3 regions of the Aurantiacibacter sp. KMU-128 genome follow, and region 2 is predicted to be linked to each of the others. Evidence: predicted binding sites of a transcription regulator. Region 2 holds the regulator's gene; each other region holds the start of a gene.
The links. Region 2 encodes LexA, which represses DNA repair genes until DNA is damaged. Its sites were predicted from a motif close to GTTCCNCNCTTGTTCT; they were not measured.

Region 1 (10,058 bases), 460 kb from region 2:
ATCCGCGCGGCGAGCCTGCATTACTTCTATCGCCAGCCGGAGAATCTGCGGCCCGAACAGGCGGCGATGCTGGCAGGGCTGTTGCAGGCGCCAAGCCGCTTAGCCCCCACGCGCAATCCCGAAGCGGCGGCGGCGCGCTATGCGCTGGTGAAGAACGCGATGGTCGCCGCAGGATATATTACGCTGGAAGAGGCGGATGCGATGGCGGTGCCAGAGCTTGACGTGCGCACCCGCAACGATCTGCCGACCGGCACCTATTTCGCCGATTGGGCACTGCCCGAAGCGCGGAGGCTGACCGAGAACGGCTATTCCGAACAGACACTCACCACTACGCTCGATTCCGAATTGCAGGGCATAGCGCGCCGGGTGGTGGAACGCGCGCCGCTGGGTGATGCGCAGGTGGCGCTGGTGGCCATGCGCACGAATGGCGAAGTCGTGGCGATGATCGGCGGGCGCGATTATTCGGACAGCCCGTTCAACCGCGCGACGCAAGCGCGCCGCCAGCCGGGCTCCACGTTCAAGCTGTTCGTCTACCTCGCCGCGCTGCGCAATGGCTGGGATTTGGACGACACCATATCGGGCGCGGAGTTCACCAGCGGTAGCTATCGCCCAAGCAATTACAATGACGAGTATCAGGACGAGCTGACTTTGCGCGAGGCTTTCGCGCAGTCATCCAATGTCGCCGCCGTGCGCTTGTTCAACGAGGTCGGCAGCGCGGCGGTGATCGAGACGGCGCGTGATTTCGGCATCAGGAGCGAACTGGCGGAGGGCGATCCCTCGCTGGCACTGGGCACCAGCTCGGTCAGCCTGCTGGAACTCACCGCTGCCTATGCCGGTGTGGCCGCCAATTCCTTCCCCGTTACGCCGCGCGCTTTCCCGCAGGAGGAGGAGGGCTGGTTTGACTGGCTGTGGGGCAATTCGGGTGATCTGAGCAATCGCGACCATGCCGCGATCGAGGAAATGTTGCGCAGCGCGATCAATGACGGCACGGGCCGCGCGGCGATGCTCGCCATTCCCAATTTTGGCAAGACCGGCACCACGCAGGACAATCGCGACGCGCTGTTCGTTGGCTATGCGGGCGATCTGGTGGTGGGCGTGTGGATCGGCAATGACGATAACACTCCGCTCGATGGCGTGTCGGGCGGAGGCCTGCCCGCGCGCATCTGGCGCGATTTCATGCGCGGCGCGCTGGGCGCGGCTGCGGCGCCAGCGCCCTCGCAGCCGGTGCCGACACCCAATCCGTCAGGCCCGGTGAAGCCGCTCGACGTGCCCGAAATCGGCGATATTCCGCTGGGTGATGGCCGCCGCCTGATCATCCGTGATGGCGAAGCAGTGTTCGAAACCGATGTGGAAGGCGTGCCGATTGGCGTCGGCGTGCGCGATGGCGGCGTCGCGCTCGACGTTGACGAGGAAGCGATCCGGCGCAAGCTGGAGGAAGAGCTGGAAGCGCAGGGCGGGGGGCCGTAAGTCCGTCCCACTTCCGATTGTCCTGAGCCTTTCGGGAACGAAGCTGGTCGGCTTCTCCAAACCCGACTGCCCTGAGCTTGTCGAAGGGCTGCACTTTTTTCTGGACCTTGGCACCAGGTCAGAAAGGAAAAGCAGTCCTTCGACAAGCTCAGGACGAACGGGTTTCTGCTAATTCACCCCGCAGGCGTAACCAGATACTTCTCGCCCGTCTTCATCTGCGCATAATCCATAATCGCGTCCTTGGTGAGCATTTCCTCCAGCCCCACGCGCGCCTTGTAGCTGCTGGCGAAGGTGGTGGTGAGGCCGTTCACCACGCGCTGGCGCAGGCCTATCAGCGTCGGCATATCGCAGCTGGCTAGGAACGGCATCAGCAGCCAGCCCGACACCGTCCAGCCAAAGCCGTAGCTTGGCGTGAGGATGGTCGGTGAGAGGTCGAGGCGGCCGTAGATATACATCTTCTTCGCCTGATCCGAGCCGTAACGGCTGTATTCGGTCATTTTCGAGGCAGCGACCCGCTCCATCGCCCGCAGGCAAATATCGGTCGTCTGGCCGCCACCGATCGGATCATAGCCGAGATAGGCGCCGGTCTCGCCAATCGCGCCTGCCAGTTGTTTCTCGAAATCATCGGCGGAGGAATTGACGATGTGGCTCTCGCCCTGATCGCGCAGAATCGCCGCCTGCTCTTCGCGGCGGACGATATTGACCAGCGCCAGCCCGTCCTCCTGACAAATGCGCCCCAGCATCTGACCGAGATTCGAGGCAGCGGCCGCGTGGATAATCGCGTCATGCCCTTCGCGCTTGGCGGTCTCGACAAAACCCAGTGCTGTCATCGGGTTGACGAAGGAACTTGCGCCCTGTTCTGACGTGTGCTCGCCCAGCGGAATGCACATCATAGCATCGGCGAGCGCGTATTCGCCAAAGGCATTGCCCGGCACGCAGGCGACCCGCTGGCCCATCAGCGCCTGCGCCATCTCGCCTTCGCCCGCCGCGATAACGGTGCCCGCGCCTTCATTGCCCACCGTCTGCGGCTTGTTGTGCCGCGCGGCCTGTCCGGCGGCGACTTGCGGGTGCAATTGCATGGTGATCTTGCCGGGTTCGTAGGTGGCATTGGCGAGATCGGCTCCGGCCGTCATCAGGAACAGGTCGGAGGGGTTGATCGGCGCGGCCTCCATCTGCACCAGCACCTGATTGCCGGTGGGCGCGGGGAAGTCCTTCTCCTCCAGCGCTAGCGTCATGGTGCCATCTGCGGTGAGCGTCGATACGAGTTGGCGGCCTGTGGTCATGGGGGAGTTCCTCTCTTATTCCTCGTCTTCATAGCGGGCAGCGACGAAATACAAACCCTCTGGCGGGGCATTGAGCCCGAGCGCGGTACGATCCTTCGCTTCCAACGCTTCGGCTACCTGTTCGATCCGCCATGTGCCTTGCCCGACCAGCGCCAGACAGCCGACCATAGAGCGCACCTGATGGTGCAGGAAACTGCGCGCGGCGGCGCGGATGATGATGCCATCGCCCTCGCGGCTGACGGTCAGCAGGTCGAGCGTCTTCACCGGACTCGCCGACTGGCAATGCACGCTGCGGAAGGTGGTGAAGTCGTGCAGCCCCACCAGCGCCTGCGCCGCCTCATGCATCGCCTCGTGGTCAAGATCGCGAGCGACGTGCCATGCGCGGCCCTTTTCCAGCGTCAGCGGCGCGCGGCGGTTGCGGATGCGGTATTCATAACTGCGCTCGATACAGGAAAAGCGCGCGTGCCAGTCGTCGGGCTTCACTTCGCAGGCGGTGATGGCGATGGGATCGGGCCGCAGATGCGCGTTCAGCGCCTCCATCAGCCGGAAGGGTGCGATGTCCTTCCCGGTATCGAAATGGCTCCGCATTCCCAGCGCGTGGACGCCGCTGTCGGTGCGCCCGGCGCTGTGCAGCGTGATTTGTTCGCCAGTAATGCGGGCGGCGGCTTCTTCGATGCTCTGCTGGACGGAAGGGCCGTTATCCTGCCGTTGCAGGCCGAAGAACGGGCCGCCGTCGAATTCTATTGTAAGGGCAAAGCGGGTCATGCGAGCAGGGTTCCCGCCGCTACCGGATTGCCGCGCAGAAACTCCGCCAGCGCCATCACCGGCTTGCCCGCCCGTTGCAGATTAAGCGGACGCAGCGCCTGCTTGCCGCAGGCAATAGCGAACTGATCGTCCAGCACCGCACCGGGATCACCCGCCGTTTCGATGACCTCCGCAAGCAGCAGCTTTACCCTGTCATCGCCGAGCATGAACCACGCACCGGGGAAGGGGGCGAAGGCGCGGATATCGCGTTCCAGCTCCACCGCTGGCCGTTTGAAGTCCAGCCGTGCCTCGGCCTTGTCGATCTTGGGTGCATAGGTGGCGAGGGCATCGTCCTGCACTTCGGGCACAAGCTCGTCCAGGCGGGCCAGCACTTCGACCATCAGCCGCGCACCCATAGCTGCCAGTTCGTCATGCAATTCGCCGGTGGTCTTGCGATCAATCGGCGTCGCGCCCTTGAGCAGCATCGGCCCTGTATCGAGGCCCGCCTCCATCTGCATGATCGTGATGCCCGTCGCTGCATCGCCCGCCTGCACCGCGCGGTGGATCGGCGCGGCCCCGCGCCAGCGCGGCAGCAGCGAGCCGTGGACATTGAGGCAGCCATGCCTGGGCGCATCGAGTATCGCTTGCGGCAGCAGCAGGCCGTAGGCGGCGACCACTGCCACATCGGCTTGCAGTGCAGCAAAGGCCTCCTGCTCCTCCGCGCCTTTCAGGCTGAGCGGATGGCGCACTGCGATCCCCAGCTCCTCCGCGCGCGCATGGACGGGCGAGGGACGCTCCTGCTTCCCGCGCCCCGAACGGCTGGGCGGCTGCGAATAGACCGCAACCACATCATGCCCCGCCGCGACCAACGCATTGAGCGTTGGCACAGCGAATTCGGGTGTTCCCATGAAGATTATGCGCATTATCTGTTCAATACTTTGCGATCCCTCTTTCCGCTCACCCTGAGCCTGTCGAAGGGTCGTCCTTTCTGTTGAGGCAGCGCTAGAAGAAAAAGCGATGCTTCGACAAGCTCAGCATGAGCGGTTAGTGGGAATTTATGGCATCGCAAGAGATCGAAAACCTCGCCAGCGCATTGGCACGCCTTCCCGGCCTTGGCCCGCGATCCGCGCGGCGGGCGGTGCTGTGGCTGGTCAAGCATCGGGAGACCGCGTTGAAGCAGGTGCTCGATGCGCTGGGCGCGGTGCAGGACAAGCTCGTTGAATGCGACACCTGCGGGAATGTCGATACGCAAAACCCGTGCAGCATCTGCGCCGATCCGCGCCGCGATGCGAAAAGCATTTGCGTGGTGGAGGACGTGGCCGACCTCTGGGCGCTCGACCGCGCGCGGCTGTTCACCGGGCGCTATCACGTGCTTGGCGGGCGTCTCTCCGCGCTCGACGGTGTGCGGCCCGAGGATTTGACCATCGACAGCCTGCTCGGCCGCGTAGCCGAAGGAGGCGTGGACGAAGTGGTGCTGGCGATGAACGCCACCTTGGAAGGCCAGACAACCGCGCACTACATCGCTGAACGGTTGGAGGGTTTTGCGGTGCGCATCACACAATTGGCGCACGGCCTGCCGGTGGGCGGCGAGCTGGACTATCTCGACGAAGGGACATTGGCGCAGGCGCTCAGGGCGCGGCGGCCGTTGGGCTGACACTAGCCGTTTCGCCCGTCATTGCGAGGAGCCGCAGGCGACGCGGCAATCCAGTAGCGCCGGAGTTGGATTGCTTCGCTTCGCTCGCAGTGACGAATTCTTGATCGGAGGCCCATGAAGGCTTATCTGGCTCCCATGGCCATCAGAGAAATCCTAGAAGCGCCGGATCCCCGGCTGAAAACCGTGTCTACGCCTGTCGAGACATTCGACGACAGCTTGCGGACGCTTGTCGATGATATGTTCGAGACGATGTATGCCGCGCATGGCATCGGGCTTGCCGCCATCCAGGTGGGCGAGCCGCTGCGCCTGCTGGTGATCGACTTGCAGGAAGAAGACCCAGACGCAGAGCCGGTACCTTGCGATCATGACGGGCATTCACACACGCATCAGCCGGTGAAGAAAGACCCGCGCGTATTCGTGAATCCCGAAATCCTCGATCCCTCGCGCGAAATGGGCGTGTATCAGGAAGGCTGCCTGTCGGTGCCCGACATCTACGCCGATGTTGAGCGCCCGGCGCGCTGCCGTGTGCGCTATCAGGATCTGGACGGGAATGTGCACGAGGAAGAAATGTCCGGAATGCTCGCCACCTGCATCCAGCACGAGATGGATCATCTGAACGGCATCCTGTTTATCGACCACCTCAGCCGCTTGAAGCGGAGCATGGCGCTCAAGAAGCTGAAGAAGATGCGCGAGGCGGCCTGATCCGGTCGCACGTTTGAAACAAGCGAAGGGCCGCCCCATAGGAGCGGCCCTTTTTTGTTGGACGGGCTTGATCTGGGCCGCCGGGGCAGGGCGGGGGATTAGTGCCGAAGGCGGCTTGGCGCGTGCGCTCGTTCCAGCTATGTTCCGCGCATGGATTTACTAGCTATCGTTCTCGCACTCGTCGCCCTCGTGTTCGGCGCTTCTTTCGGCTGGTTCGTCGGCGCGCGGCCCGTGGGCGAATTGCGCGAGCGGTTTGCCACTCGCGACGCCGAGGCGCGGGAACTGGACGAGAAGTTCCGCCGCGCCATCGTCGAGTTGGAAGGCGCGAGCGTGCGGGCGGAGAAGGCCGATGCGCTGGAGGGGGCGCTAGAGACGGTGCGGGCGGATCGGGAGGCTCTGCGCGCGCGTCTCGCCACCTTGGAAGCGGATGCGGCGAACCATGATAAGCAGATTGCGCTGATGCGCGAAGCGCGCGAGGAATTGCTTACCCAGTTCAAGGCGGCGGGCAGCGAGGTGTTGAGCAAGGCGCAGGAGAAATTCATCGCCGATGCCGCCGAACGCTTCGGCCATTCCGAAAGGGCGAGCAAGGAGGCGGTCGCCAATCTGCTCAAGCCGGTGAACGACCGGTTGCAGAAATATGAGGAGCAGGTAGCGACGCTGGAAGCGCGGCGGGTCGATGCCTTCGGCCAGCTTACCGGGCTGATCGAGAACATGCAGCGCGGGCAGGAGGAAGTCCGGCGCGAGGCGCAGCGGCTCGGCAATTCGCTCACCAACGCCCCCAAGGCGCGCGGGCGCTGGGGGGAGCGGGCGCTGCAAAATGTGCTGGAGCAATGCGGCCTGTCGCAGCACACCGATTTCATACTCGAACATTCGGTAGAATCCGAGGGCGGACGGCTGCGGCCCGACGCGATTGTCCATGTGCCGGGGCAGAAGAAGCTGGTGATCGACGCCAAGGTATCGCTCAACGCTTATCAGGCCGCGTTCGAGGCGGATGACGATGCCGAGCGCAAGCGGCATATGGATTTGCACGCCAAGTCGATGCGTAACCACGTGCAGACGCTGGGTGCGAAAAGTTACCAGAGCCAGTTCGACGAAGCGCCCGATTACGTGGTGATGTTCGTCCCCGGCGAACATTTCGTCGCCGCCGCGCTGGAAGCCGATCCGGAGCTGTGGGATTTCGCCTTCAAGAACGGTGTGTTGCTGGCCACGCCGACCAATCTGGTGGCGATCGCGCGCACCGTGGCGCAGGTGTGGCGGCAAGACCAGATGGCTGCCGAAGCGCAGGAAATCGGGCGGATGGGAGCAGAGCTTTACTCGCGGTTGGAGACCGCCGCGCGCCATCTCAAGAAGGTCGGCGGCGGTTTGGAAAGCGCGGTCAGCAATTACAACAAATTCGTCGGCAGCTTCGAACGCAACGTCCTGACTTCGGGCAGGCGCATGGCGGAAAAGGGCTTGGAAATCTCCAAAGAGATCGAAGAAGTCCCGCTGGTCGAAGGCGCACCACGCTACACAGCGGAAGATGCAGCCGAAGCGCCCGAGGAGTTGCTGATCGAGAAGGGCGGAGAGCGCGAGGCGGCGGAGTAGGCTCGCCGCGTTTGGCTAGTCCAGGCTCGCCAACACCTCATACCCCAGCACTGCGGCCGCCACCGCTGCATTGAGCGAATCCGCGCGGCCTTTCATCGGCATCGTCACACGAAGATCGCAAGCGAGTTCATAGGCCTCGGGCAGGCCTTGCGATTCGTTGCCGACCATCACGAAGCAAGGCGCGGCATAGGGCGCGCGGCGATAAGGGACGGCTTCGCGCAAGCTCGCCGCCACAAGCTGGCCGTCACCTGATCGCAGCCATGGCAGGAATTCCTCCCACCGCGCCTGCGCAATGCTCTGCGTGAACACTGCGCCCATGCTCGCGCGCACGGCCTCGACACTGAACGGGTCGGCGCAATCGTCGATCAGGATCAGCCCGCCCGCGCCAATCGCATCACCGGTGCGCAGCATGGTGCCGAGATTGCCCGGATCGCGCAAAGCCTGCGCCACCAGCCAGATCGACGCGGCGTTACGGTCGAGCTGGGCAAGCGAGGTATCAAACTCCGCAAACACGCCCGCGACGCTTTGCGGATTGTCCTTGCCGGTGATCTTGCCGAGAATATCAGGCGTTGTTTCGATCACCTCGCCGCCCGCCGCCGCAACAGCGGCCTCCAGCGCGTCCACCAGCGGATGCGGATCGCGCTTTTCGGACATCACCAGCACTTCGGGCACGCGACCGCACTCAAGGGCATCGGTCAGCAACCGCAGCCCTTCGGCAAGGAATTTGCCTTCGCGCTTGCGGTGTTTCTTGTCGCGCAGGCTCCGCAGATATTTGACCGTGGGGTTGGAAAAGCCGGTGATGTGTTTGCGCATAATGTCGCGCTTAGTCTTCGCCGAAGCCGTTTTCTACCAGCGCGACCAGTTCTCCCAGCCGCGCTTCGGCGTCCTCGCCTTCGACGCTCAGCGTGATCGTGTCGCCCTTGGCGGCGCCGAGCATCATCAGCCCAAGGATCGAGGTGCCGAGCGCCTCGTTCCCGTCTTTCGCCACCTTGACGGTGCTGCCATCCATTACGGCGGCGGCGGCAACAAATTTTGCGCTGGCGCGGGCGTGCAGGCCGCGCTTGTTAACGATGAGCACGTCCCTGCTGTTTGCGCTCATGCATGCTGCCCCAGAAATTCGGACGCGAGGGTGATGTAATTGCGCCCTGCAGCCCGCGCGGCCTCTGCCGCTTCGCCCAGCGACATCTCCTTGCGCGCACCCGCCAGACGGATGAGCATGGGGAGGTTGATGCCGGCAATCACCTCGGTCTTGCCTTCTTGCAGCAGCGAGATGGCAAGATTGGACGGTGTGCCGCCGAACAGATCGGTCAGCATGATCGCGCCCTTGCCGCTGTCAACGCGGGCGATGGCGGAGGCGATATCGCTGCGCCGTTCCTCCATATCGTCGTTCGGGCCGATGCAAATCGTTGCCACATCGTCCTGCTTGCCGACCACGTGCTCCATGGCGGCGACAAATTCATCGGCCAGACGGCCATGCGTCACAAGAATTATGCCGATCATCGCGAATGCGCGGCCTTTTCGATTGTTCGGGGGGAGGGCTTGCCGGTCATGTTTGCTGCGTGCCTTCTACCAGTTCTGCCGCGCGCGATGCCAGATTGCGATGCAAGACCGTGGGCGAAAAGCCGCCATCGCGCAAGACCTGCGCCATCTTCTCGGCAGTGTAAACGCTGCGGTGTCTCCCGCCGGTACAGCCGAAGGCGATGTTGACATAGGCCTTGCCCTGCTCGGCGTAGCGCGGCAGCAATTCGAGCAGCAGGCTGCGGATTTTCTCGAAAGTAGAGGCGAATACCGCGCTTTGTTCGATGAATTCTCCCACCGGCGCATCAAGCCCCGTCTGCGCGCGCAGCTCCGGCTGCCAGTGCGGATTGTCGAGAAAGCGCATATCAAAAACGAGATCGGCGGTGGGCGGGGTGCCGCGCGAAAAGCCGAAGCTGGAGACGGTAACGGTCATCTCCTTGGGCGCGGTCTGCGCGAATTGCTCGCGGATCGTCTGCTTCAGATCGTTGGTCGTGAAATCGGTGGTGTCGATCAGCACATCGGCCCAGCGGCGCAAAGGGCTGAGCAGCTCGCGCTCCGCCGCGATGCCATTCGCCACCGGCATATCCTGTGCCAGAAAATGTCGCCGCCGCGTTTCGTTGAAGCGGCGCTCCAACTCGTGCCCGGCGCAATCGAGAAACAATGTGGTGATGGCGACCGAATCGCTTTCTACCCACTTCTTCATCCGCGCGATGACATCATCGGGCACGAAGCCGCGCGTGCGGCAGTCAAAGCCGATGGCGAGGGAAAAGGGTTCGGTGTCTTTGCCCACCAGCCGGTCGAGCAGGCGGACGGGGAAATTGTCGATCGACTCCCATCCAAGGTCTTCCAACTCGCGCAGCGCTGTCGTCTTGCCCGCACCCAGCATCCCGGTCACGAGCAGGATGCGCTGGCGGCGCACGGCTGATGGAGGCGGGACAGGCGAAGGTGACTCGACCATGGCGCAGCGCTTTGCGCTTATCGTGCGCAAATGTGAAGTCCTCCCTTATGCCGTGTCGAACGCGGTATCAAAAACCAGTCCGTGGATTTCCAGCGCCGCCTCTGCGCGCAAGGGGAGGACCGGTGTATCGGGATAAAGATCGACCTGG
Region 2 (10,058 bases):
CCAGCCTGATCTGGGCGCGCTCCGAACTGGTGGGCGCCGAGGCATTTGAACGCCCGGTTTTCGCCGAGATCGAGGGACGCATCCTGGAACGCATCGAGCAACCGGCGCAAGACCGTGTACGACTGGTGCTCGCCATCCGATCCCCGGTGGATGGCGAGGCAGTGAAGGTGCGTGTCAATGTTCCGTTAGAGGCAACACGGGCGGGGATGACCGAAGGCGCGGTGATCCGCACACAAGCGCGGTTGATGCCGCCCGCTGCCCCAATGCTGCCTGGCGGTTACAATTTTGCGCGCGCCGCATGGTTTCAGGGGCTCGCGGCCACCGGAAGCGTGACAGGCGAGGTTACAATCGTCGAGCCCGCTCCGGCACGCGAGGCGTTGATCCCTTCGCTGCAACGGGAATTGTCGGCCCATGTCCGAACGCAACTCGATGGCTCGGCGGGCAGCATTGCGGCGGCTTTCGCCAGCGGTGACCGGGGCGGGATCAGCGTGGCTGATGAAGATGCGATGCGCGATTCGGGACTGACACACTTGCTGTCGATCAGCGGGTTGCACGTCAGTGCGGTTATCGGCGCCGCCTACATTCTGGCCATCAAGCTGCTGGCGCTCTGGCCGTGGCTGGTGTTGCGGGTGCGGCTACCTGTGGTGGCGGCAGGTGTCGGGGCTTTGTCGGGGATCGGCTACACCCTGTTGACCGGCGCCGAGGTGCCGACTGTGCGCAGCTGTATCGCCGCACTGCTGGTGCTGTTCGCGCTTGCACTGGGACGCGAGCCCTTGTCGCTGCGGATGATTGCCGTGGCGGCGGCGGCTGTCCTACTCGTCTGGCCGGAGAGCCTTGTGGGACCGAGCTTCCAGATGAGCTTCAGCGCGGTCATCGCGATTGTTGCGTTGCACAGCTCGGCTCCGGTTCGCGCCTTTCTCAAGCCACGCGAGGAGAGTTGGTTCGCGCGAACCGGGCGCAATACGGTGATGTTGCTCATCACCGGGCTGGTGATCGAGATCGCGCTGATGCCCATCGTCTTGTTCCACTTCCACCGTGCGGGCGTTTATGGTGCGCTGGCCAATGTGATCGCCATTCCGCTGGTGACTTTCATCTCCATGCCGCTGATCGCGATTGCCTTGCTGTTCGACATTGTGGGGCTTGGCGCGCCGTTCTGGTGGCTGGCGGGGCAATCGCTCGATCTGCTGGTCGGCATCGCCCATTTCACGGCAGCGCAGCCCGGCGCGGTGAAGCTCATTCCGCAGATGACATTGCCGACCGTCCTGCTGTTCGCGCTGGGAGGCCTGTGGCTGGCGCTTTGGAAGGGGAGGGCGCGGTTGCTTGGTTTCGCCCCCGCAGCCATTGCGAGCCTGTGGCTCTACCTAACCCCTATCCCCGACATACTGATATCGTCGGACGGTCGCCATGTGGGAATCACCGGAGAGGATGACCGTCTGCTGGTGCTGCGCGACACACGAAGCGAGTTTACGCGTGACAACCTGCTCGAACTGGCGGGGGTCGAGGGTGACCCGGTTCCGCTCGAAGATTGGAATGGAGCCGAGTGCAGCCGGGATTTCTGCGCGATCTCGCTCGAACGGGGAGGGCGCGACTGGCACCTGCTTCTGAGCCGCAGCGAAGATATCGTAGAGGAGCGCGCGCTCGCCGCAGCCTGCGAGCGGGCGGATATCGTGGTGGCTGACCGCTGGCTGCCGCGAAGTTGCGAGCCGCGTTTGCTGAAAGCAGACCGGCGGACGCTTGAGACAACTGGCGGAATGGCCATCACACTAGGTGAAGATGGCGAGCCTTCGATGCGCACCGTCGCCCAGAGCGAGGGCGGGCATGGATGGTGGCGCGGGCGGCAGGACTAGGCCCGCCACCCGACGCACAAACGGTCAGTGGTAGCGTCGCAGCAAGCCTGCGAGTTTGCCCTGAACTTCTACCTGGCTATCGGCGTAAATCTGCGGATCATAGGCGGCGTTTGCCGGATCGAGCCGGATCATGCCGCCATCATGGTAGAGATATTTCAGTGTCGCTTCCTCGCCATTCACGAGCGCCACAACAATATCGCCATCGCGGGCAGTGTTCGCCTTCTTCACCAATGCAAAGTCGCCGTCAAAAATGCCCGCTTCAACCATCGAGTCGCCCGACACTTCAAGCGCGTAATGCTCGCCAGCACCAAGCAGTGCAGCGGGTACGGGAAGGGTCTGGCTGCCTTCCAACGCTTCGATCGGAACACCGGCGGCAATCTTGCCGTGGAGGGGAATTTCGATCACATCATTGGCCGCGACCGGCGCCGCTGCTGGCGGCGTGGTGATCTTCGCCACCGCGTCATTGCCCACGTTCTCAGGCATTTTCACGACTTCGAGCGCGCGGGCACGGTTGGCAAGACGCCGGATAAAGCCGCGTTCCTCGAGAGCCGAAATCAAGCGATGCACGCCCGACTTGCTCTTCAGATCGAGCGCATCCTTCATTTCCTCGAAACTCGGAGAAATGCCCGATTCCTCAAGGCGACGGTGAATGAAAAGCAGCAATTCGTGTTGCTTGGCAGTCAGCATGGGTTGGTTCCTTACTGCGATGTTCCAATTTGGGAACGAACACGGAACACCTATGGAACACATCGCCTCAAGTCAAGCGATACCGCCATTTTGGAGCGGATAGACGGTTACGCGTTCACCTGCTGCGACGGGTGCGGCATCGATATCACGCCGGATCAGTGCATTGGCGCAGGCAAGCGTGTGCAGAGCGCTGCTATCGCGCTGCATTAGAGGGGTAACTCCGTCTCGACCGAGAATAGCGCGTAGGAATTCGGTGCGCGTCCCCCCCGGCGGAAGCGATTGTGTCAATCGCGCATCGATACTTTGCGGCAAAGGCGATGCGGAACCTCCGAATTGGCGCAATAACGGGAGCAGGAACAGGAGGGCGGTGACATAGGCGGACACCGGATTGCCCGGCAGGCCGAGGACGATCTGGTAACCCCGTTTGGCAACCAGCAACGGCTTGCCCGGGCGGATCGACACGCGCCAGAACGCGATCTCTGCGCCCCAGGCCTCCAGCGCCGGTTTGACCAGGTCATGGTCGCCTACCGATGCTCCTCCGGTGATGACGATCACCTCGCTATCCGATTGCGCAAAGGCTTCAACCAGCAAGCCCACCGAGTCGCCGATTGGGCCGAGCCGCTTCGGTTCATCCGCGAGTTCCCCGGCCAACTCTGCGATCATCGCGCCATTGGTGGCTGGAATTTGCGTTCCGATGGCTTCCGAGGGTTGCGCGACAAGTTCGTCCCCGCAGTCGATCACAGTCAGGCCCGGCTTCTTGTGCAGGGCGAGCTGCTCGACACCCGCCATGCGGACAAGTGCCAGCTGAGCGGCGGTCAGCCGCATTCCGGCAGGAAGCAGTACGTCGCCAGCTGCGAAGTCGAACCCGGCGCGGCGGATATGCTGCGGGCTGGGGCCATCGGCATTGGTTAGCGCGTGGACGTCGCCATCCCGCGCAGCGTTCTCCTGCAACAGCACCGCATCCGCGCCCTTGGGCAGTGCCGCGCCGGTGGAGATGCGCACAGCCTCTCCACTCGTAAGCTCACCAGCAAAGGGATGCCCCGCCGCGCTTTCGCCGATCACGCGCCATGGCCCTGAATGATCGCCAGCGCCAATCGCGTAGCCGTCCATCGCCGAGAGGTCCGCTGGCGGCTGGGTGCGCCTAGCGACAACAGGCTCACCAAGAACCCGCCCGTTCGCCTCGTCCACCGTTACGACTTCTGTTGCAAGCGGCTGCGCCAGCGCCAGCAGCTTCGCCTGCGCTTCTTCAAGCCCCAGCACGCCAGTCCCCGCTTTTGCCGCCGCTCTTGGCGAGCAGGCGCACGCCGCCGATCACCATGCCTTTGTCGAGCGCCTTTGCCATGTCGTAGATCGTCAGCAGCGCCACCGAGACGGCGGTCATCGCTTCCATCTCGACACCGGTCTTGCCGGTAAGCGAGGCACGCGCTTCGGCGCGGATGCCGTCTGTTTCGAAGGCGAAGTCCACGCTGACGCTGTCGAGCGCGAGCGGGTGGCAGAGCGGGATCAGCTCGCCCGTGCGCTTGGCCGCCATGATCCCCGCGATCCGCGCTGCTGCGAGCACATCGCCCTTGGGGCCGCTGCCATCGCGGACAGCCGCCAATGCCTCGTCCGACATGGAGATCCGGCCCTCCGCCACGGCGACACGCGCCGTTGCCGCTTTACCGCCGACATCGACCATGCGTGCCGCGCCAGCTTCGTCGAGATGGGTCAGGCGGCTCATGCCAGACCCGCCGGTTCGAACGGTTCAAAGGCGAACCTGTTACACCTGTTACACAGTCCTGAAACAGAAAACCGCCCTGCTGCGCCCAAAGGGCGGGCAGGGCGGTTTCGAGAGATTAGCGGCGCGATTGCGATGGTCATGCGCCGATCTGTGCCACAGTCCCAACCAGTAGGACAGGGCTTGTATGCGTGGCGAATATCAGTCGCGCAGTTCGGGCGGGATGCGGCCGCCGGCGTCGGCCAGCTTGGTCATCACCTGCTTGTGCAGCCAGATGTTCTCTTCCGCCTTGCCCGAATAATCGGTGTCGCCCATTTCGGTGGCGAGTTCCTTGCGGTTTTCGTAGCTGGGATCGAGCCCGACCAGCTTCATCAGATCGACAATCGACGTGCGCCAATTGAGCTTGTCCGAACCGTCTTTCGCATCGAGCGCGGCAGCAATGTCCACCTCGGTCTTGGGCGCGGCCTTGGCGGCGCCGAAACCGCTTGCCTTGGGCGCGGCGGCGGGAGCAGCGGGTGCCGCTGCGGCAGCCTGCTCTTCCTCGTCGTCACCGAAAATCGCGTTCTTGATCGAGCTGAAAATTCCCATGGGTAATCCCCTTCCATTGCAACGGTAGTCTGGAGTCGGACTAGCATCGGCGCAGCGCGTTGCCAATGTATGACAGCGGGCAAGAGCTTGTAAAATCTAGTCGCCGAGCAAGGACCGGGTCGCGGCGACCACATCCTCCTGCCGCATCAGGCTTTCGCCGACAAGGAAGCAGCGTACTCCGGCTTCCGCAAGGCGCTGGCAATCAGTATGGCTGTTGATGCCGCTTTCGCCGACCAGCAGGCTGCCCTCGGGTGCGAGCGGAGCAAGCCGCTCCGTGGTCGCCAGATCGGTGGTGAAGGTGCGCAGATCGCGGTTGTTGACGCCGATCAGGCGCGAGGTGAGGTGTTTCGCGGCGCGCTCCATCTCCGCCTCGTCATGCACTTCGATCAGCACATCCATACCGCGTTCGAGCGCGGCTGCCTCGATTTCGCGCATTTGTTCGTCTTCGAGCGCCGCGACGATAATCAGGATCGCATCCGCGCCGATCATCCGGCTTTCGGCGATCTGCCAAGGGTCGACCATGAAGTCCTTGCGCAAGACCGGCAGCATGGTTGCTGCGCGCGCCTGCATCATGAAGCTCTCATGCCCCTGGAAATAGGGCGCGTCGGTGAGCACGGAGAGACACGCAGCACCGCCCGCCTCGTAATCCAACGCGTGCTGGTGGGGTTTGAAGTCTGCGCGAATGAGCCCCTTGGAAGGGCTCGCCTTCTTGACCTCGGCAATCAGGCCAAAGCCCGTTTGCGCCTTGGCAGCGAGAGCTTTTTGGAACCCGCGCGGCGGTGACTGCTTGGCAGCAATCCGGTCGCACTCATCGAGCGGTTTCAACGCCTTGCGGGCCGTGACTTCCTCGCGCTTGGTCGCGCAAATTTCTTTCAGCTTGTCCATCACGATGAGCCTATGCCTTTGGGGTCCTGCCGTGTCGATAGGCTTGCCCTATTTGGTTCACACGAAGCCCACAAAGACACGAAGATGTTCCGCTGCGCCGCAGGCGGAGGTTCTCAAAAGGGTTTCGCGCAGAGGACGCAGAGTTCGCAAAGAACGCGTAGATGACCTCTTCGTACTCCGCGTTCTCTGCGCGATCCCGAATAGCCTGCGGCTTCGCCGCGATTTCAGACCTCTTCGTGTCTTTGTGGGCTTCGTGTGAACCCTACTACCTCGCCGCTGCAATCCAGCATTCGAGCAATTGCTTGGCCAGCCCCTTGTCGATGGCCTCAGCCGCTTCCTCTACGCCATCGGTCCAACTCTCGACCTCGCCCGCCACCATCAGCGCGCCTGCCGCGTTGAACAGCACCGCATCGCGATAGGGCCCCGGTGCGCCGAGCAGCAGGGCTTGCAATGCTTTCGCATTATGCGCCGCATCATCGCCGCGTATGGCCTCTACCGGCGCATGGCGCAGGCCCGCATCACTCGCATCGACGCGGCGCATACGCACTTCGCGGCCCTGCACATCGGCCAGTTCATTGCCTTCGTCGAGGCTGAGTTCGTCGAGCCCCTCGTCACCCGAGACGATAAACGTCCGCTCAGTGCCCAGACGCGCCATGGCCTCGGCATAGATCGGGACATAGGCGGGGCGGGCGATCCCGATCAACTGGCGGCGCACCTTGGCGGGATTGCTCAGCGGCCCCATCAGGTTGAAAATCGTGCGGCGGCCCAGTTTCTGCCGGATAGGCTGGATACGCGCCATCGCCGGGTGGTGGTTCTTGGCAAAGAGGAAGCAGATGCCGATTTCGGCGAGGGTCTTTTCCGCCGTGCGCCCGGCGGCTTCCATGTCCAGCCCCAGCGCCTCCAGCGTATCGGCAGCGCCTGCCTTGCTGGATGCCGCGCGATTGCCGTGCTTGGCGACCGGCACGCCGCAGGCCGCGACAACAAGCGAAACCGCCGTGCTGACATTGAGCGTGTGGTGACCGTCGCCGCCTGTGCCGCATACGTCGATGGCGTTGTCGGGCGCATCAATCGGGAGCAGCCGCGCGCGCAAGGCCCGCGCCGCCCCTGCGATCTCGCCTGCACGCTCGCCACGGTCGGACAGATCGGTGAGATATTGCGCGATCTCCTCTTCCGAAGGCGCGCCGTCGAGCATCAGGCCGAAGACGCGCTCGGCCTCGTCCTCTTCCAGCGGGGTATCGACGGGGGGCAAAATCCGGCTCATGCGGCCACCTTGGCGGGCAGGCCGCAGATAGCAAGGAAATTGGCGAGCAAAGCGTGGCCGTGCTCGGTCGCAATGCTTTCGGGGTGGAACTGCACGCCGTGAATGGGCAGTTCGGCATGGCGGAAACCCATGACAGCCTCTCCCTCAAGCCCCGGCGTCTCCGCCGTTGCATTGACCAGCAGGCAGTCGGGAATGTCCTCGACAATCAGCGAATGATAGCGCGTGGCGGTGTAGGGCGAGGGCAGGCCGGCGAATACACCCGTCCCGTCATGCGTCACCAGACTCGTCTTCCCGTGCATCAACCCGCCGCGCACGACTTTGCCGCCGAAATGCTGCCCGATCGACTGGTGCCCCAGACACACACCGAGCAGCGGAGTGGCGCTATCCGCACAGGCCGCCACCAGATCAAGGCTGATCCCCGCCTCGTTCGGCGTGCACGGGCCGGGCGAGATAAGAATCCCCTTCGCCCCGCGCGCAACCGCTTCGGCAGCGGTCAGCTCGTCATTGCGAACAACTTCTACCCCCGAGCCCAGCTGCATCAGATAATGCACGAGGTTGAAGGTGAAGCTGTCGTAATTGTCGATGACGAGAATATCGCTCATTCGCCGCTCTCTGCCCGATTGCGCACGACAATCAAGGGGCCGATTTCGGGGCCATTGTCTAGGCGTTCATTGGCCGGGTCCCAGATTTGCGAGACACTGCCGTCGAGGAACAGCGCGTTATCCACGCGCAGCACGTCGCGGTAATAGCGGGCCAGCTTGCCGAAGCTCACCGGAGCCTCGCTAATGACGAAATGCGCGCGGCCGCTCGCATCGACGCCCACGGCGTTGCGGGTGCGGTAGGAGGTACCGTCGGGATCAATCTCCGGGTGCAGCTCTCCGTTCACCACCAGCATCGGGCCGGACTGGGTGGCGAAATAGGGGCGGTTCTCGACTTCCCCGGCAAAGCGCTCGGTCGAAAGCACGCGCCATCCGCCGTCTTCCTCGCCAAAGAACACGCCGTTGGGGAGCAGGTGGAAATTGCCGGGGCCTTCGTTCTGGTTGAGCACGGTAAGGCGGCGGCCTTCCTCCACGTAATAGCCGATGGGCTGGCCGTCCTCGTCAAACATTCCGGCGTTCATGGCGAAGACGACCGAGGCAGCGTCTTGCGCCAAGGCATCGTAGGAGAACACGCGCAAGGAGCGGTAAGGCGCATCCTCGCCTTCGGGCGCGAGGTCGGTGCTGACCATGTGCTGCGCAGGGTCGGCGGTGCAATGGGTGAAGGGCGTGTCTTCGAACACCACCGGCTCGCAGATCGACACCATCTCCTCGCTCACCTCGCCCTCGAAATGCAGCTCGCACGCAGCGAGGGGTATGGAGCACAGGATCAGCAGGAGCGCGCGGTCGATCACTGGCCGAACTCCGGCTCGCCCGCGATGGCGAGCGCCTCGCTCGCCGCTGCGAGCAATGCGCCCGCCTTGTGGCGGCACTCGGCAGCTTCGTAGGCGGGGTCGCTATCCGCCACCACGCCCGCGCCCGCCTGTACGTGCATCACCCCGTCCTTTACCACGGCGGTGCGCAGCACGATGCAGCTGTCGACCGAGCCATCGGGCGCGAAATAGCCGACGCCGCCGGCATAGGCTCCGCGCGTTTCCGGCTCCAATTCGGCGATGATTTCGCATGCACGCACCTTGGGCGCGCCGCTGACGGTTCCGGCGGGAAAGCCCGCGAACAGCGCATCGAGCGCGTCCTTGTCGCCCGCCAGCTGGCCGACGACATTGCTGACGATGTGCATCACATGGCTGTAGCGTTCGATGGTGAAGCTGGCGGTGACCTCCACGCTGTCAGCACCCGCCACCCGGCCCACATCGTTGCGCCCGAGATCGAGCAGCATCAAGTGTTCGGCGCATTCCTTCGGGTCGGCAAGCAGGCTCGCCTCGTTCGCCTTGTCCTCTGCCTCGGTGGCTCCGCGCGGGCGGGTTCCCGCGATTGGGCGGATGGTCACTTCGCCGTCGCGCACGCGGACGAGGATTTCGGGCGAGGAACCGACCACGGCGAAGCCGGGCAGATCGAGGAAATAGAGGAAGGGCGAGGGGTTGACCCGCCGCAGCGCCCTGTAAAGCGCGAGTGGCGGCAACGGAAACGGGCAGGTGAAACGCTGGGCGAGCACCACCTGGAAGATATCGCCCGCCGTGATGTAGTCCTTCGCGCGCAGCACCATCTCGCGGTAGCTCGCTTCGGATACCACGGGTTCGAGGGCGGCTTCGGGAAGTTCGGCAAGGCGCTGCGTTTCCGGAACCGCCTCCGCCAAGCGCCGCAGCGCCTCGTCGATCCGCTCGACCGCGCGCTCTACCTTGCCTGCCGCATCCGCACCATCGGCCCAAAGCGGAGCGATCAGGAAAAGGTCATCGGTCAACCGGTCGAACACCAGCACCAGTGCAGGGCGGGCGAACAGCATATCGGGCAGCGCCAGCTCGCTTTGCGGGGCGCGAGGGAGCTTTTCGACGAGGCCGATGGTCTCGTATCCGAAATAACCGACAAGGCAGGCGAGGGCGGGCGGGAGGCCTTCGGGCACATCGATGCGGCAGGCATTCACCAGCGCGCGCAGTTCGGTCATCGCATCGGCGGGGAGCGGTTCGAACGCCTCGCGGTCATGCCGCCACTGCCGGTTGACCTCGGCGCGTTCGCCCACGGCGCGGAACAGCAGATCGGGATCGAGACCGAGCAGCGAATAGCGCCCGCGAACCTCGCCGCCTTCCACCGATTCCAGCAGAAAATCGCCGCGCCCTTCCTCGATCAGCTTGAGCGCGCCGCCCACCGGCGTTTCGGTATCCGCGACCACGCGCCGCCAGACGAGCGTGTTGCGGCCTTCCGCCAGCGCGGCAAGCGCCTCGGCCTGATGATGGACAGCGGCGCTCAGCGAACCTGCTCCCTAGCGGCTGATAAGGCCCGTGCGGACCGCATCGATACCCGCATCATTGCGTTCGATCGCAATGCTGCGCTCCGCGCCATTGATGAATTGCTGGAGATATTCATCGCCGATCACCTGCGACAATTGCGCGGCGGTGTTGGCCACATCCTCGCTATCAAGCGCC
Region 3 (10,058 bases), 1.1 Mb from region 2:
GGAACGGTGGTGCAGGCGGCGCTGCCCGCCAGCAAGAGAGCCAGCGCGAGCGTGTTGCGGATGATCATGCGAGGGATGCCCCCAAATACCTAGTGTGATGCCTAAACTGCGGCAGCCATACGCGGTTTTCGGGCGTGTGTCAGATTATCTGGCGGATATTCACCCGCGCCCGCCCCCAACGTCATCCCGGCGCAGGCCGGGATCCAGAGCGGAGCCACCAAGCGGCAAAATGGATTGTGCTGTGCACGTCTACGACTCCCGGCCTACGCCGGAATGACGAAATAGGGGAGGGAGCGCCTTCCTAAGCCCCCGCCCGCGCGGCATCGACAATGCCGGTAATCTCGTCGAGCAGTTTGAGGCGTTGTTTCTTGAGGGCTTCGGTGCGCTCGTCACTGGCGGCTTCGGTTTCGGCTTCGATCCGGTGCACCTCGCGATTGACCGCGTGGTAATCCTCCGCGAGCCGCGCGTAATGCCCGTCCTCGGCCTTCAACCGCGTCAGCAGATCGCGATCCCGCTTGAAGATTTCGGTAAGCTCGTTGGGCGTGTGCTGCGACATTGTGGCATCCTTCCTGTTGTTACAGACGGAGCCTAGCGCGCACGAGCGGAGCGGGCTTTGAGGTGGATCAAATTGGGGGGAGTAATTGACTATTTCCATTAACTGAGCTGAACAAGTCAGGTGTCTTGGCCTCGAAGTCTTGCCTTAGTTTTGCCTTCAACTCAGTTCCTTTTGCAACCTGATCGGTTCCTCCAAGGCTGTTATATGTCGCGATCACCTTCTTGATTACAGCGTCTACCTCCGCGTCAGCGAGGTTATCGGTATCGATTGCACCTAATTCAGCAGCTGTGGGATTCGCTTTTCCTACCTTCGACCAAGCCAAATAGGCGAGTACATAAAAGCGAAGATTGTTGCGATCCCGCGCTTCTAGGTTCTGATGCGCACGCAAACGCAACTCAACTAGCTTTATCAGTGTCGCTGCCACGACATATGCCGACATCGGCGTGTCGGCGGCGAAAATTTGAACGTAATTGGCGTCGTTTTTAATCAGCGACGATGGCCTCGCCCGCGCATCGTCAGGTCGACCAAGAAGCGTCGCCATAAGGCTCTGCGCCATCAACGGGATACTTACAATCTTCTCTGCGGGCCTTCCTTGATTCTTATAGAAATTTTTCCGACGATCATAAAAAAGTCCACGTGCCTTGAGTGTGGCTTCGATGTCCCTTTGAATTTTGTCGGTGGCTCGCAGCGTTGCCGGCTGGATCGCGTTTTGACTATTAGTGGCCTTTATTATTTTGTCTCGGATCTCTTCGTCTTCAGACGAAATGATTTTGACGAGAACGCTTTGATCTGGATTTTGTACAGTCCCTTCATCAAATTGTTCATAAATTTGCGTTGATGTCTGGAGACCATTCACGACTTGCGGCCCCGAGATAGTGACAATGTCACCTGAGACAGTCGCTTTCTCCGCGAGGATTGTTACACCGTTGTTCATCCACCAGAATTCTGGTGCATCACCGTCGTTTAGAGTTCCTTTGATCTCAGCGTTGACTTCGGTATTCCCCTGAAAATCGCGCACATTCAGATCAAATATATTCTTCCTAACCCGGCCTTCCTCATCCCTTAGGAAGAGGTTATAATCGCTCAGTTTGCAAAGCGCGATAACACCTTCGTCAGCAGTGACGCTCTTTCTAGTTTTTAGCTCAAAACTTACCTGCGGTTGACGCGCAGCCAAGTCCCTCAGCTCGGCCGCGCCCAGTGCTTTAACCGAAATGGTAGCGCCATCGAACATATTCCCCGCAGTTGAAGCTAATTCATCTAGCTTAGCCCGCAAATTCTTGGGGATCTCCTCATCGGCTCTCTTAGCGGCAATAACATAGGTGATAGCCAAGCTTGGGAAACGAGCAACAAGCGCACGGTAAGCGTCGCGGAAAGAGCGAAATTTCCCTCGCACTTGTTCATTCAATTCGGAGAAACTATCGACATCGTTCGATAGGTTCAGGAGTTTCTGCGTCACCGATATGAGCCGGTTTACGTGCTCTTCCTTTATGGAAGTACTTGTCTTCGATTGAATCACAAACAACTCGACATGGACACTCTTTTTCAGCGTGCCAGGATCGAAGTCATCAGTAATCAACTCGCCATTCGCAAATGCGTAGACGGAGTCGACACCACCATCATGCTCGCCATCGACGATACCATCGTAGAGTTCGTCGTAACTTAGCTCGTAGTCTTTCAGCAGCTGTTCGGCGCAGAAAAGTTCAAAAAACTCTTCTGCGCTTAGAGAAGGAGCTCGCTCTTCGTTGAATACCTGAAGTATATCATCAAGTACAACTTGAGCGTTATCTTTCTGCTTCGCCACGTACTACTCCGCCGCAACACCCTTGGGCGACGCGCTCTCACCAAACATATCCGGCCCGTCATCCTCGGCTTCGTTCGCGGCGACGGTCTTCGCGCTCTGGCGCTTGTCGAAGCTACTCCACACGTCCTGCCAGTTGCCCTTCGTCGCGCCTTTCGAATATTCGGTCGCGCGGGTTTCGAAGAAGTTCGCGTGCTCCACGCCGTTCAGCAGCGGGGCGAGCCACGGGAGCGGGTGGTCTTCCACCATATAGATGCTCGGCAGGCCCAGCTGCGACAGGCGCCAGTCGGCGATGTAGCGGATGTAGCGCTTGATTTCCTTCGCCGTCATGCCGGGTACGGGGCCGTCTTCGAACGCCAGATCGATGAAGGCATCTTCCAGCCGCACCGTCTTCTGGCACATATCCATGATGTCTTCCTTCACCGCCTTGGTCAGGCAGTCGCGCTCGGCACAGAAGGCGTGGAACAGGCGGGTTATGCCTTCGCAGTGCAGGCTTTCGTCGCGCACGCTCCAGCTGACGATCTGGCCCATGCCCTTCATCTTGTTGAAGCGCGGGAAGTTCATCAGCATGGCGAAGCTGGCGAACAGCTGCAGCCCTTCGGTAAAGCCGCCGAACATGGCGAGCGTGCGGGCGATGTTCTCGTCCGTATCGACATCGAATTCCTGCAGGTAATCGTGCTTGGCCTTCATTTCCTCATATTCGAGGAACATCCCGTATTCGCTTTCGGGCATCCCGATCGTGTCGAGCAGGTGGCTGTAGGCGGCGATGTGCACCGTCTCCATATTGGAGAAGGCGGCGAGCATCATCTTGACCTCGGTCGGCTTGAACACGCGGCCATATTTCTCGTGGTAGCAATCCTGCACCTCGACATCGGCCTGGGTGAAGAAACGGAAGATTTGCGTGAGCAGGTTGCGCTCGTGATCGGTGAGGTTCTGCGCCCAGTCGCGGCAATCCTCGCCCAGCGGCACTTCCTCGGGCATCCAGTGCACCTGCTGCTGCCGCTTCCAGAACTCGTAAGCCCACGGATATTCAAAGGGCTTGTAGGTCTTGCGGGCTTCGAGCAACGACATCTGGTATCTCCGGCTTCTGAGTGCGAGCTATCTACATAGTGAATCATAGCCGTGATTCGATAGCAAGCAGGGACTTTGGGTCGGGGATAATTCGGGTATTGCCGGACGGGCTTTGGGGCAGGTGGGGCGCGATCAGTCGGCCGTAACCACGAACACCAGAAAAGCCATGGCAAGTAAGACCATCGCAACGGCAAAGCCCTGCAGCGCTTCTTTGGGAACCCCGTCTGAAAGGCCGTAGCGCCGCCAACGGTAGAGGTGTACACTTAAAATCCAGCACCAGAGCGGGCCAAGAATCCAAATCGCGCTCGCTTCGCGCCAATGGGCAAATTCAATCGCGAACCAGACCAGCGCCACAAAGAGTGCACTCAAGACGCCCGCCTTCCACGACAAAGGCTCCGGCTTTGCAGGAACGCTCATCGCAAGCTCGATCCGCTCGTCTGCGAAGAGCACGTCGCGCTGTGCCAGTTTGCGCTCCAACCGCCATGTGGCGACGCGATAGTGCAGCAATGGCCACCAGATCAGCGCAAAAGCGATAAGAGGGGCGCTTAACAGCCAGACCCAGTCTCCGCCGTCGCGCGTTTGCAGGAATTCGAGAACACTCGCCATGGTGGCAAATCATGCCACAAGGGAGAGCGTCTTGCCAGTCTCGCGGCATTACGCCGCGCGCCGATCACATCTCTTTCTTGTTGATCCGGCGGCTGATTTCCAGCGCGATCAGGATCGGCGTTGCCCACAGCCAGGTGAGCAGGCCCGCCTCGCGCCAGCCGCCACCATCCTGCGGCAGGCGGGACGAGCAGCCATAGACTTCGAGCAGGTTTTCCGGCTGGCAGGAGCTGGGCCAATAGGCACCCGAATAGAGGTAGAAGCCGAGCACAAACCAGCCCACCATCGCGAGATACAACGCGAAGTAGCGCGAGAGTTTCACCTCGCCATACCCGTGATGGGTCAGAAACCGTTTGTTGCGTCCTGCTGCCATGCCTCTGGCCATAGCGCGCAAATGGTTAGTATTGTCTTACGAATGGGCGGCGAGTGGCGCGGGGCGATTGCGCTTGCCTGGTGCTTGCGGCAGGGATGGCGGCGATGGAGATGCACGATCCGCTCGCCCGCTATTTTGCGCGCATCGGCTTTGCCGCGCCGGTTCCGGTGACGCCCGAGGGGCTGGCGCAAATGCAGTCGGCGCACCGGCAGGCGATCCCGTTCGAGAACCTCTCGATCCCGCTCGGCGAAGGCGTTGCCTGCGAGAGCGCCCCGGTCTTCACCAAGCTGGTGGAGGCGCGGCGCGGCGGCTTCTGTTTCGAGCAAAACCGGCTGTTCGCCGATATGCTGGAGGCAGCGGGATTTGCCGCGCGGCTGCTGCTGGCGCGGGTGCTGCTGGGCAATCCGCCGGAGCTGCCGCCGCGCACGCATTGCCTGGTGCTGGTGCGCTTTGGCGAGGAAGCGTGGATTGCCGATGCGGGTTTTGGCGGCGCATATGCCCCGCCCCTGCCGCTGGTGGATGGCGCGCGGGCGGTCAGCGGCGATGGTGCGCAGCACCGCTTGCGGCGTCTGGGGGCGGAGGGCGCGCTGCCCGGCGCGTGGCTGCTCGAACGCCAAGGCCCGGTGCTCGCCACCGATGGCCGGGCGCAAAGCGACAGCGCGTGGGAGGCGCAATATGTCTTCGATCTCGCCGAAGTCGCACCCGCCGATATGGCGCTCGGCTGTCACTGGTCGGCGACGCATCCCGCCTCGCGCTTCACCAATCTCACCGTGGTGAGCCGCTGCCTGCCCGACGGCTTTGTCAGCCTGACCGACCGCGCGCTGACCCGCTGGCGCAAGGATGTGCCGCCCGAACGGCGCGCGCTGGCTTCGCCTGCCGAATATGCCGCGATGCTGGAGGCGGAATTCGGGCTGGTGTTGCCCGCTGCGGATGTGGCGAGACTGCCGCTATTCTAAGGGGCGCTACTGCCGCGCCTTCGCGCTGCCGATGGTCCCGCCGCCGAGGAAGCAGATCCCGCAGAAATAGCCGAAATCGTACCAGCCGCCCGAATTGGGCACAGCGTAGACCGCGATATCGGGGCTGAAGAGCGAGCCGAGGAACGACCACGGGAAGATGAAGCCGTGCCACAGCCCCCACCAGAAGCCCGGAGCCTCGGGCGCGGCGGAGACCCCCGCATCGATCTGCGACGCGCAGGCAGAGAGCAGCAGGACGGCGGTTAGGGCGATGAGGATGCGGGCCATGCGCGGTTCCCTTGTCGAGTGTTGCTGTATTGGCACGATAATACAGTAAGCCCGCGCGGCGGACAAGAGGGTCTGGTGGCGGGAGGTCTGGTGCGGGGGGTTCTGTAAAGCGGGAGCAGTCAGATCGGGCGGAGATACACCGCAAATCCGGCGAGCATCAGCATACTCAGCCCCAACACCAGCGCGCGCCTGCCGCCCGTCACGTCCCCCGACCGCATCAACACCGCCCCGCGCCACGCATTGGCCAGCGCGAGCAGCAAGGCGATCACAACGGCGCTGATGAAGATGGTGTCGTTGGTCATGCGTCAGCCATAAAGGACATTTCAGCCGCGAACACCATGCGACTTTCGCCTCAGGCGGCGTGGGCGGGGAGGAAAGTCTGGTCTTTCAGTCCCAGCAGCATCCCGCGCACCGAAAGGTCTTCGTCGAGCGTGTCCCAGTGCACGCCCGAAGGGGTCAGGAAATAGGCTTCCAGATCCTCCAGCGACGCATCTTTCAGGCGCGGATACCATGCAAGCGGCATTCCGAGCGTTCGCCCGTCGGACAGCTCGACCCACATCGTTGCTTCGTCGAAACGGACTTTTACCGGTTCGGGGACGTTATCGAGGGAAGTGTCCATGCCACGCCTTGATGATTTCGCTACTGTGCTGCTCTATTACCTTTTCCAGCCGCCGCAGTTCAAGAGGGGTAAAATTGCGGCTGCTTGCGAGCCGAACTCGCGGTTGCACCCAGAATTTGGCCTCCTGCCCCGCCCGCGATACATGGATATGCACCGGCTCGCGCGGGTCTCCTTCAAAAGAGAAGAAATGGAAGCGGTAACCGCGCCATTCGAAAACCTTTGGCACGGCCTACCTACACTACTGACAGGCCAGACACTCCTCATAATCGGTCTGTTCGGCCTGCAGCTCGTATTTCGCCGCATCGACGGTGTTGTCCGCCTCCACGCCGCCGGCAAAGCCCGCACGCTGCACGCTCTTGGAGCGCAGGTAGTAGAGCGACTTGATGCCCTTCTCCCACGCCTGGAAGTGCAGCATCATCAGGTCCCACTTGTCGACATCGGCGGGGATGAACAGGTTCAGCGACTGCGCCTGATCGATATAGGGCGCGCGGTCCGCGGCGAATTCGAGCAGCCAGCGCTGGTCGATCTCGAAGCTCGTCTTGAATGCGGCCTTTTCCTCGTCGGTGAGGAAATCGAGATGCTGGACGCTGCCGCCCTTCTCCAGGATTGAATTCCACACATTGGCCGAATTCTTCGACTTCTTGTCGAGGATCTTTTCCAGATAGGGGTTCTTCACCACGAAGCTGCCCGACAGCGTCTTGTGGGTGTAGATATTCGCCGGGATCGGCTCGATACACGCGCTGGTGCCGCCGCAGATGATGCTGATCGACGCGGTCGGCGCAATCGCCATTTTGCAGCTGAACCGCTCCATCGCCCCCATTTCCTCGGCATCGGGGCAAGCGCCGCGCTCCTGCGCCAGCAGCATCGAGGCCTCGGACGCCTTCGACTGGATGTGCTTGAACATTTTGAGGTTCCACGCCTTCGCCATCGGGCTCTCGAAACCGAGGCCCTTCGACTGGAGGAAGGAGTGGAAGCCCATCACGCCGAGGCCGACACTGCGCTCGCGCGCGGCAGAATACTTGGCGCGGGCCATTTCGTCGGGGGCACGGTCGATATAGTCCTGCAGGACATTGTCGAGGAAGCGCATCACGTCCTCGATGAACTGCTTGTCGCCGTTCCACTCGTCCCACTTTTCAAGGTTCAGCGAGGACAGACAGCACACCGCGGTGCGATCATTGCCGAGATGGTCGATGCCGGTCGGCAGGGTGATTTCGCTGCACAGGTTCGACGTCGAGACTTTCAGCCCCAGCTCGCGGTGGTGCTTGGGCATCATGCGGTTCACCGTGTCGGCGAAGACGATATAGGGCTCGCCCGTAGCCAGCCGGGTTTCGACCAGCTTCTGGAACAGGCTGCGCGCATCCACCGTCTTGCGCACGCTGCCATCCTTGGGCGAGACGAGATCGTAGCTGCCGCCCGCGCGCACCGCTTCCATGAAATCATCGGTCACCAGCACGCCGTGGTGCAGGTTCAGCGCCTTGCGGTTGAAGTCTCCGCTCGGTTTGCGGATTTCGAGGAACTCTTCGATTTCGGGGTGGTGGATGTCGATATAGCAGGCCGCCGAGCCCCGCCGCAGCGACCCCTGCGAAATTGCCAAGGTGAGCGAGTCCATGACGCGCACAAAAGGAATAATGCCGCTAGTCTTGCCGTTGAGGCCCACCGGCTCGCCAATGCCGCGCACATTGCCCCAATAGGTGCCGATGCCGCCGCCCTTCGACGCCAGCCAGACATTCTCGTTCCACGTGCCGACAATCCCGTCGAGACTGTCCGAAACCGAGTTGAGGTAGCAGCTGATCGGCAGGCCGCGCGTGGTGCCGCCGTTCGACAGCACGGGCGTTGCGGGCATGAACCACAGGTTGGAGATGTAATCATACAGACGCTGCGCGTGATCGGCATCGTCAGCGTAATAATCGGCGACGCGGGCGAACAGGTCCTGATAATTCTCGCCGGGCAGCAGGTAACGGTCGGTGAGCGTTTCCTTGCCGAAATCGGTGAGGTTCGCATCGCGTGCCTCGTCGGTACGGATACTGAAACGGCGGGGCAGAATCGACTTGGAGTCGCTCTTCGCCTCGCTCGCCGCAGCCTTCGCGGCTTCGGCCAGCGCGCCTGCCGTGGCGGTTGCCACCAGCGCTTCTGACCCTGCGTCCTTGATATCCATGCTCACTGCCTTCGCCTTGGGGGCTTTCTTTTCCGCAGCGGGCGCTCCGGTGGTGACATTTTCGCCCAGTCCCATTGCTGCTTCGTCTCCGCTTCTGAATTCCATGTGCCCCGTTCCTGTTCTTGCCCTGGCGCGGGTTCATCCTGACCGGACAGCCCGCCGCTTTGTTCTATTTGTGTTCGACTCGGAGCCAAGCCCCCTATGTAGTCGTTCACGCACCAATCTACACGCCTGTCCGAGACTTTATTTGTCCCGGCTTTTCCACGCCGCATCCCCGGATTTGTCCCGCAACCATAGTGACTCCGGGCCCGTTCGCCGAATCGGCGGTTTGGCTTCGGAAACTAGGTCTAGTGGGTGCCCCCGGCATCGCGACCACAACCCATAGTGAATCAGCGGGGAGTCGGGCGCAAGAGGGTTAAAGTGCATTTACCGCGACCGCAGGCCATTTCGCAGGGGTGTATCGCGCTTGTAACACGCCGCGACGCGTGGAAAATCCACGGCTGGCGCGGTGCGCAAGAGGGTAAATCAATCTCTGGAAAAAAATCTGTGCGGTTTCAGATGTGGGAATCTTTCGAACAGGGCTTTGAATCAATCGAATCGCATCGCGCAATTTGTGAACTTTTTGTCCGCAGGGGCTGGACGCGCTCTGGCGATGGAGCCAATTTTGCGTCAATGCGGGCAGGCCCTGATGCCGGATCGCCCGCGCGACCGGCTATGTTGGCCCGAATGAAGACAGGTGTCCGATGATCGCATTCTTCAAAGCCGTGCCGTTTGGCGCCCTGCTCACCATCCTGATCGCGCTGTTCATGGGATCGGGCGGCGCGACCGGCGGGATGCTGGAGATCTTTCGCGTCGACGTCTACTTCCCCGAATACGGGATCGATTTCGATTTCTACTGGAGCTGGATGCTGTTCATCGGCGGCACGCTGCTGGCGTTCTTCATCGTGCTGATGCTGGACTGACAACAGCGCAACGCGACACGCCAAGGGCGCGGGCATTCCGGCTGCAGTTCAGGAAAAGATGGTGCGGTCGAGAAGACTCGAACTTCCACGGCCTTTCGGCCACAACGACCTCAACGTTGCGCGTCTACCAGTTCCGCCACGACCGCACATCAATGATGGGGCGAGCAGCCTTGGCCCGCCTCGGTAGGAGCGCGCCACTAGCAAAAGGGTCTGCCCCCTGCAAGCACACTCTTTACCGTGGTGACAAAGGTGCCGGTTACTCCGGTTTCCAGCCAATCTGCACTTCGCGGGCGCTGCGCGGAATATCGGTGACGGCTTCGGCCACGGGCACCGATTCGCCGGGCGCAATCGTGCGCTGCGGCGGGGGGACTTCCCAGCTGTAGACTTCGCGCCCGCGCGCGTCGCGCAGCACGATCAGGATCGTCGGGATGGTGCGCGTTTCGCTGCCTATGTTGGTGATCGTACCGCTCGCGCCGAAGAATTCGGTGCCGTTGGGCAATTGCCGCCGGTCCTGCTGGTCGGCCGGAAAATCGAGCTGCAGATCGGGCTCGCCCGCCGCGAAGGTCGGGCGCTCGACCGGCACCCAGTCGGGCAGGCCCCAATAGGACACCGCAAAGATCAGCGCGGCAGCGACCACCGCGAAAATCCCCGCAGCCCAGTTGAGCACTTTCAGAGGATTG

Region 1: the regulator LexA is predicted to act here: its motif matches at 5,981-5,996, upstream of ACS0VV_RS08560 (DNA recombination protein RmuC).
Region 3: the regulator LexA is predicted to act here: its motif matches at 8,524-8,539, upstream of ACS0VV_RS00860 (ribonucleoside-diphosphate reductase subunit alpha).

The regions. Positions count from the first base shown of each region.
Region 1 is NZ_JBXORT010000001.1:1,707,943-1,718,000, reverse strand. Features, by position in the region: gene ACS0VV_RS08590 (transglycosylase domain-containing protein) at 1-1,467, shown strand, start outside; gene ACS0VV_RS08585 (alcohol dehydrogenase catalytic domain-containing protein) at 1,641-2,750, opposite strand; gene truA (tRNA pseudouridine(38-40) synthase TruA) at 2,766-3,515, opposite strand; gene fmt (methionyl-tRNA formyltransferase) at 3,512-4,417, opposite strand; gene recR (recombination mediator RecR) at 4,552-5,148, shown strand; gene def (peptide deformylase) at 5,284-5,850, shown strand; gene ACS0VV_RS08560 (DNA recombination protein RmuC) at 6,001-7,434, shown strand; gene ACS0VV_RS08555 (TrmH family RNA methyltransferase) at 7,450-8,247, opposite strand; gene ACS0VV_RS08550 (HPr family phosphocarrier protein) at 8,258-8,533, opposite strand; gene ACS0VV_RS08545 (PTS sugar transporter subunit IIA) at 8,530-8,934, opposite strand; gene rapZ (RNase adapter RapZ) at 8,981-9,910, opposite strand; gene ACS0VV_RS08535 (HPr kinase/phosphorylase) at 9,956-10,058, opposite strand, start outside.
Region 2 is NZ_JBXORT010000001.1:1,249,685-1,259,742, reverse strand. Features, by position in the region: gene ACS0VV_RS06385 (ComEC/Rec2 family competence protein) at 1-1,847, shown strand, start outside; gene lexA (transcriptional repressor LexA) at 1,872-2,534, opposite strand; gene ACS0VV_RS06375 (molybdopterin molybdotransferase MoeA) at 2,607-3,794, opposite strand; gene moaC (cyclic pyranopterin monophosphate synthase MoaC) at 3,781-4,254, opposite strand; gene ACS0VV_RS06365 (DUF3597 domain-containing protein) at 4,453-4,839, opposite strand; gene trpC (indole-3-glycerol phosphate synthase TrpC) at 4,936-5,724, opposite strand; gene trpD (anthranilate phosphoribosyltransferase) at 5,990-6,985, opposite strand; gene ACS0VV_RS06350 (anthranilate synthase component II) at 6,982-7,587, opposite strand; gene ACS0VV_RS06345 (phosphodiester glycosidase family protein) at 7,584-8,375, opposite strand; gene trpE (anthranilate synthase component I) at 8,372-9,883, opposite strand; gene ACS0VV_RS06335 (peptidylprolyl isomerase) at 9,896-10,058, opposite strand, start outside.
Region 3 is NZ_JBXORT010000001.1:164,585-174,642, reverse strand. Features, by position in the region: gene ACS0VV_RS00915 (M28 family metallopeptidase) at 1-68, opposite strand, end outside; gene ACS0VV_RS00910 (HP1242/YdcH family protein) at 302-556, opposite strand; gene ACS0VV_RS00905 (AIPR family protein) at 624-2,357, opposite strand; gene ACS0VV_RS00900 (ribonucleotide-diphosphate reductase subunit beta) at 2,361-3,425, opposite strand; gene ACS0VV_RS00895 (hypothetical protein) at 3,558-4,031, opposite strand; gene ACS0VV_RS00890 (hypothetical protein) at 4,096-4,401, opposite strand; gene ACS0VV_RS00885 (arylamine N-acetyltransferase family protein) at 4,506-5,357, shown strand; gene ACS0VV_RS00880 (hypothetical protein) at 5,364-5,642, opposite strand; gene ACS0VV_RS00875 (hypothetical protein) at 5,762-5,944, opposite strand; gene ACS0VV_RS00870 (DUF2442 domain-containing protein) at 5,995-6,261, opposite strand; gene ACS0VV_RS00865 (DUF4160 domain-containing protein) at 6,242-6,415, opposite strand; gene ACS0VV_RS00860 (ribonucleoside-diphosphate reductase subunit alpha) at 6,500-8,521, opposite strand; gene ACS0VV_RS00855 (hypothetical protein) at 9,160-9,378, shown strand; tRNA gene ACS0VV_RS00850 (tRNA-Leu) at 9,438-9,524, opposite strand; gene ACS0VV_RS00845 (zinc-ribbon domain-containing protein) at 9,635-10,058, opposite strand, start outside.